One region of the Bradyrhizobium sp. CW1 genome, then DNA from elsewhere that is predicted to be linked to it. Evidence: riboswitches for the same ligand, from Rfam matches in the RefSeq annotation. Region 1 holds a riboswitch; the other holds the start of a gene.
What was found. Region 1 has a riboswitch for cobalamin ahead of IVB54_RS25370 (energy-coupling factor ABC transporter permease). Riboswitches for the same ligand answer to the same signal wherever they lie in the genome.

Region 1 (3,404 bases):
GGATAGGCCGAGACGCCCTGCGCGACGATGCCGTGATCGCCGGCGAAGATGATGATCGGCACCCGCGCCGCGCGCGGCTGCTCGGTTGCTTGCAGGCCCGCAAGCTCGATCGCGAGCTGCTCGAGCCGGCCGAGCGCGCCGGTCGGTTTCGTCAGTTGCGCCTGCCGCGCCACCGCCGCCCCGCGATGGACTGCGGAGATATCGGGGCATTGTTGGGTGACCCATTCGGGGAGCATGCTGCCTCGCTTGCCTCACAGCCTGCGCTTGAGGATGTAACTGTCCATGATCCAGCCGTGCCGTTCGCGCGCCTCTTGCCGCACGGCGACGATGCGCGGGCCGATCTCGGCCAGCGCGCCGGACATCACGATCTGATCGGGCATGCCGAGATAGGCCCCCCACCAGATGTGCAGGCCCGCCGGATCAAGCGACTGGAACGCCGTGCCGCCGTCGAGCATCACCACCACGGTATCGACACCTGCCGGCCAACCGCCATCGCGCAAGCGGCGTCCGGTCGAAACTAGAAAGGGCTCGCCGATGTCGTTGAGCGGCAACGCATGCGCCGCACACAGCGCCTGGATCGAGGTGATGCCGGGCACGACCTCGATCTTTGGCGAGGGATTGAGCCGCCGCGCAATGCGCAGCGAGGAATCATAAAGCGAGGGATCGCCCCAGATCAGCAGCGCGACCTTGCCCTCTCCTTCGAGATGATCCCCGATCGTCTGCGACCAGACGGCGGCCACGGCATCATGCCAATCGTCCACGCCCTTGCGATAGTCCGCTTCAGCGGCGTCCCGCACGGGCAGATCGAACTCGGCAATGCGGGTCGTGTCGCTGGTGAGCAGATCGGCGCAGATCGTCCGCCTGAGATCGGCGAGGTCGGACTTGGCCGTCCCCTTGCGGGGGATCAGGACGAGATCGGCCGCGTTGATGGCAGTAATCGCGGCACGCGTGAGCTGCTCGGGATCGCCGCAACCGATGCCTATCAGAGAGAGCGTGAGCATGGTGGCTGCGAAGGGCGGCCATCATGGCCGCCCGTTCGCTTGTCTCTAGGCCGCGCTGTGCAAACGCGGCGTGACGAGACCGGGCGCGGTGACGCCGCGCAGCGACTTTGCCAGCGCGAGCACGCCGAGATCGGCGAGCGGCTCAATCACGATGACCAGCGCATAGGACGCCGCGAAGGTCGCGATGTTGGCGAGGTTGGTCGCGCCGAAGCCGGAGCCATAAATCGCCCAGAACGCCACCCAGGCGATGACGCCCGCCTGATAGGTCGTCGAAAGCGCCAGCGCCTGGCGGTACTTCAGATCGACATAGGCCGTGTTGCTCGAAATGATCCGCGTGGCGATCGCCTGGATTCCGAACAGCGGCACCAATAGCGTGGTGACGTTCATGCCATATTGCGGCAAGTCGGGCGGCTCGAAGAAGATGCCCTGGAACAGCAGGCCAAACGCGAGGCCGAAGGCCGCAGGCGCCGCGCCAAACAGCAGGAACAAGGTCGAGCCGAGGATGAAGTGCACTTCGGAGACGCCGACCGGGAAGTGCGGCAGGATCTCGAAGAAGATAAACACAAGTCCCGTGGTGGCGAGCGTCCGCGCCGCGAACGACGTGATGCCCTGCTCGCGCACGGTCTCAACCGCGAGCTTCAAGGCAACGCCGCCGACGGCAATGCCGGTTGCATAACTCAGCACGAGCTTGGCGTCCGAGACTAGTCCGGGTTCGATATGCATGGCTCAGATCCTTCTTGCCGTCACACCCGACGGCCTTGGCCTCAAAACATGCACGGCCGGTCTCCTGGCTCGCGGTTCACTGGGAGTCTCCGGCCTTCCCGGGCCTCGCGGCCCAGTGGCTGATCGAAGTCCCTCACCGCTTACAGTCGCGGGGGCGGCTGGGGTTTTGGGCGCCGCAACTGGGTCCGCCCATCCCCATTCCCGATTATGCTCCGGCGCTTTGCGCCGCATCGAGCACCATGCGTCTCCTGTGTGCCTCTTTCGCCGGCCGGGCGTCAAGGGGCGACGGGCGGACGAGGCGGTCATGACGGATAATTCCCCGCCAGCGCGCCGAACAGGATGACGGCCGCCGTGGAGGCCGCTCCGCCCCGCGCAAGCTGCTCTGCAAGTTCCGAAATGGTGGTGCGGACCAGCCGCTCATCGGGACGGCCGAGCGATTCGGCAAACAACGCCGGCGTGGTTGGGGCGAGCCCGTGCTCGATCAATTTGACGACCAACGCCGGAAACGTCCGCCGGCCCATATAGACCACGGTCGTCGCCTCCGGATCGGCCAGCGCCGCCCAATTGAGATCTGGCGGCAGCTCGCCGGTGACGTCCGCCCCGGTCACGAACTGCACGCGGCGCGAGGTGTGACGCCGGGTCAGCGGAATGCCGGCTTGCGCGGCGGCGACACAGGCCGAGGTGACGCCGGGAATGATCTCGTAGCCGATGCCCGCTTCACGCAGCGTCTCGAGCTCCTCCTCGAGCCGGCCAAAGATGCCGGCATCGCCCGACTTCAACCGGACCACGCGCGCGCCTGTCACGGCATAGTCGACCAGCAGGCGGTTGACATGGTGCTGCTTGGTCGAGGCCCGCCCTGCCCGCTTTCCCACCGCGACGAGATTGGCGCCGGGCCGGGCCAGATCGAGGATCGCGCCTGAAGCAAGATCGTCATAGAGCACAACGTCGGCCTCGCGCAGCCGCGCTGCACCCTTGAGCGTGAGCAGCTCGGGATCGCCGGGCCCGGCGGAGACAAAGGAGACAAAACCGCTCACCGGTCCTCCGCGATCAGATGGAAGAACGTGCCGGTGGCTTGTCCCCGCCGCGAGCCGGTCTCGGCAATGACCGCACCTGTCGCGTCGTGCACGACCGCCAGCGCCGTGTCGGGCTGCGCGACTATGGTCGAATAGTGGAATTCATGGCCACGCAGGCGTGCACCCGCCTGATGACCCGGCATCGGCGCGGCGAGCTCGGCCAGACGATAGCCCAGATGCATGCGGCGCTTGGCAAAGCTCGTCTCCAGGCCGAGCAGGCCCGTCATCTCGTGGCTGATGCCATCGGCGTCGGTCAAAGCGGTGCCCAGCACCATATAGCCCCCGCATTCGCCGTGCACCGGGCGCGTCTCGGCGAAGGCGCGCAATCCGCTGCGGAAGCGCGCATTGGCAGCGATCCTGCCGGCCTGCAGCTCGGGATAGCCGCCAGGCAGCCAGCACACATCGGCGACCGGATCAGGGGCTTCATCGGCGAGCGGCGAGAATGTCGAGATCTCCGCACCCGCCGCGCGCCACGCTTCCAGCATGTGCGGATAGACGAAGGAGAACGCGGCATCACGGGCAAGCGCAATGCGCTGGCCGGGCGGCGTCACGTTGACGCCGCTTGCGGCAGGTTGCGGCGACCAGGTGGCCGCCGAACGCAGCACCG
Region 2 (3,404 bases), 2.0 Mb from region 1:
CCCAACAGCTGCTCGGCAAAGTATTGAACCATGTCATTGCGCTCGAACTCACCGTGTACGAGCACGTCCAGGCCGATATCTTCCTGCCACTTCACGGTACGGGCTGTCTCCGCTTTCAGAAGCTGCTCGTACTGCGTGTCATTCAACGTTCCCCGCGCATGAGCCGCGCGCGCATTCCGGACATCGGCCGTTTGCGGGAAGGATCCGATGGTTGTCGTTGGGAACATCGGCAAAGCGAACGCGACGCGCTGGACGTCGGCACGCTGGGTGAACGCACTGCGACGGCGAAGCATGCTATCGTCGATCGCGGCGATTCGTCCGGCGACATTCGCATTGTGGATCTCGGGCGATGTTTCGCGGGTGACGGCTGCCTCCTCCGAAAGCGCAAGTTCATCGGCCACCTCGGCAGCATGGCCGGCCAGCGCTTTGCCCAATATCGAAAGTTCCTTGATCTTCTGAACTGAGAACGCCAGCCATGTCTTCAGATTGGGATCGAGATCGGTCTCTAGCTCAATGTCGATCGGAACATGAAGCAGCGAGCAGGAAGGAGCAATCTGAACACGGTGCCTGCCCAATTTTTGGACCATAGGAGCAAGTTGGTCGAGCAGCGCCGGAAGATTGGAGCGCCACACGTTCCGACCATCAACGACGCCTAGTGAGACCACGAGATCTCTACGGGTTGTGGCGACAATTGCGTCCAACTGGTCAGGTGCCCGAACCAGATCCACATGAAGCCCGGCAACGGGCAAGGCCAAGGTTGTTTCAAGATTGTCGCCGATAGCCCCGAAATATGTGGCCAGCATGATTTTAAGGGCCGGCACAAGCTTTGCGAAATGAGCATAGGCCCGGCGGACAGCCGCCCGCGATGCTTCGTCGACGTCCATCACTAGGCATGGCTCGTCCAGCTGAACCCATTCAGCACCGCGCGAGGATAGTTCGCGGAGAACATCGACATAGACTGGGAGGAGCCGATCGAGCAGCGACAGCGGATTGAATGCGGGATTTGCGCTTTTGCCAAGCTTCAGGAAAGTGACTGGGCCAACTAGGACGGGGCGCGTTTGGTAGCCGAGGCTTTTTGCCTCCTCATATTCCTCGATCGGCTTTCGAGAGGAATACTTAAAGATCTGATCCCGGTGAAATTCCGGCACCATGTAGTGGTAGTTGGTATCGAACCACTTCGTCATTTCCTGTGCGGCTACGCCAGGCCCATGCTGAGCGTGACCACCGTCCTGAGCGCCACGCGCCATGGTGAAGTAGGTCTTGAGCGACACAGGACCTTCGGTCCAGCCGTAGACGTCGGGAATGGCACCGACCATTAGGCTGGTATCGAGCACATGATCGTAAAACGAGAAGTCATTCGAAGGAATGACGGTCGCACCGCGGGATTTCTGCCGTGCCCAATTAGCGGCACGAAGTCCACTCCCCGCCTCGAGGAGCTCGGCTTCGCTGGAGTTTCCCGCCCAGTACCTCTCGAGCGCGACTTTGAGTTCGCGTCGTGGGCCGATGCGTGACGTCCCCAGTGTGGCAACGGGAAGCGAAAGAAAAGACATAGCTCAGACCCCATGATTGGGGCAAAGGCCATGGCGGACGCATGCAGCGAATATCGCGTGAGCGACAGCTGCTTGGCGCACACCGGGACACCCCGCCCGTGGACGATATATTGTCGAGGCAGGTCTCCTGGCTCGCGGGTCGTCGCTGCTGTCCGGCCTTCCCGAAGCCGCATGGCTTCAGTGACTTCGTTGGACAGCGGCTCGCCGCTTACAGTTGCGGGGGCAGCGCCGGCATTGCACCGGCTTCCCTCTTAGCTCCGGATCAAACGAATCCGAAGACCACGACGACTGGCATTAGGCGCACGAGGATCGATCCGTCAACCTACTAAGTGTCGCCGCACCCTAGCTCCATGCACTAGTGCATGGGGAAGGTGGGCAAGCAGATGCCGAGCTTCTCGTACGTCTTCAGGATCTCCGGACCGATCTCGTCGCGCGTGGAGACCGTCTCTTCGGCTTCGAAGTGACGTAGCTTTAGATATCCTGCAAGCTGATCTTGGGATATTCGACGCCCGTCCACCTCGCCTCGGCTCGGCTCGTCAGCCAACGACGATAAGCCTCAACGCGACGACCTGGAGCATCGAGGCGGCCTTGTCATTATTCGAGACAAATTTGACGGTCTCCTCTGACAGAGCCCTTCGAGCGCTTCTCGGAGTCGATCAGCGCCTTAAGCTCATAACGATGTTGATTGACCTCGATGCGCCGCACGCGGACGGCGGCCTCCACAAGCTCGACATCTAGTCCTTCGTTCGCAAAATCGAGCGGTGAAGCCTTCTGGACGCGGGCTGCTTATGTTGTCTTAGACGGGACACAGGTGTCAGGCACCGGACAGACCACAGCGCATTGCGGCGTGTCGGAATGGCCCTCGCACTCCGTACACTTTTTTGCATCGATAACGTAAATGTCGCGCTTGAGGCTGATCGCCGCGTTGGGACACTCGAACTCACATGCCCCACAAACGGTGCATTGCGAAGCGACGATCTTGTAAGCCATGCCTTCCGACTCCTTAGGCGAGCGATGCCATTGGCGATCCCTTTCAAATGCCGTGCCAAGGACAGGCGCGCTCAATGATGGGCAACTTGCCCAATGGTGCTGTGCGGGGTCTGAGACCGTGTTGCATCTGCGACAGCATGGGCCGCTTCAATATCAAGCCGTGCGAGCCCTCGGGCGCCTACTCCGATAGCCGGTCGCGACTCGACTGCTGCGAGCTTCCGTCGGTTTCGCGGGGCCAAGCGACGCTCGACGATTCCCGAAACCGGCGGCGCGAGTAAAAGCCGCGAGCCGACGCACGTCTACGCCGGATGTCGGCAAACCTCCGGTCACACGCCCTGACCGGAGATTTTGTCCAAGCCGCGCTCACGCCTGCAACGTTAGCTCCGCGGATTGACTCGCTGGAGGCTTGCCAAAACGGCTTTGTGCTACAATACCCTTCGGCATCGCTTCGGAGGGAAATGAAGTTCGGCCGGGAGAAGCGATACTGGGTTTGCAACGCTTTGCCTGGCTGTGCTCAGTCACTCCTCATACAACTATTTTGGACGAAGTGGAACAGGGCTGAAAGATGACTGTGCAAATTGCTTCAGCGGCATGGCCTTTCCGAACAGATGGCCCTGCGCAAGGTCGAAGCCGAGTTCGGTCACAGCGATCAGGTCGGCGTGGCTCTCCACGCCTGCGGCGACGGTGCGCACACTGTACTCTTTGGCTAGATCGACGATATGGCGGCACACCGTTCGCTTCAGGGGCCCATTTCCGCAACCGGCGACGTACTGCCGGTCCACTTTTAATTTCATGAACGGGAATTTTTCGAGCCCCATCAGCTGCGGCCAATTGGCGCCGATATTGTCGATTGCAAGGCCAATG

Region 2: linked by a shared signal. The riboswitch ahead of metE (5-methyltetrahydropteroyltriglutamate--homocysteine S-methyltransferase) and the one ahead of IVB54_RS25370 (energy-coupling factor ABC transporter permease) in region 1 are both predicted to bind cobalamin.

What each region holds. Positions count from the first base shown of each region.
Region 1 is NZ_CP064684.1:5,165,970-5,169,373, forward strand. Features, by position in the region: gene cobT (nicotinate-nucleotide--dimethylbenzimidazole phosphoribosyltransferase) at 1-236, opposite strand, end outside; gene cobF (precorrin-6A synthase (deacetylating)) at 252-1,001, opposite strand; gene IVB54_RS25370 (energy-coupling factor ABC transporter permease) at 1,047-1,724, opposite strand; cobalamin riboswitch at 1,761-1,981, opposite strand; gene cobA (uroporphyrinogen-III C-methyltransferase) at 2,027-2,758, opposite strand; gene IVB54_RS25380 (cobyrinate a,c-diamide synthase) at 2,755-3,404, opposite strand, start outside.
Region 2 is NZ_CP064684.1:7,135,624-7,139,027, forward strand. Features, by position in the region: gene metE (5-methyltetrahydropteroyltriglutamate--homocysteine S-methyltransferase) at 1-1,550, opposite strand, end outside; cobalamin riboswitch at 1,650-1,849, opposite strand; gene IVB54_RS34230 (4Fe-4S binding protein) at 2,337-2,540, opposite strand; gene IVB54_RS34235 (EAL domain-containing response regulator) at 3,074-3,404, opposite strand, start outside.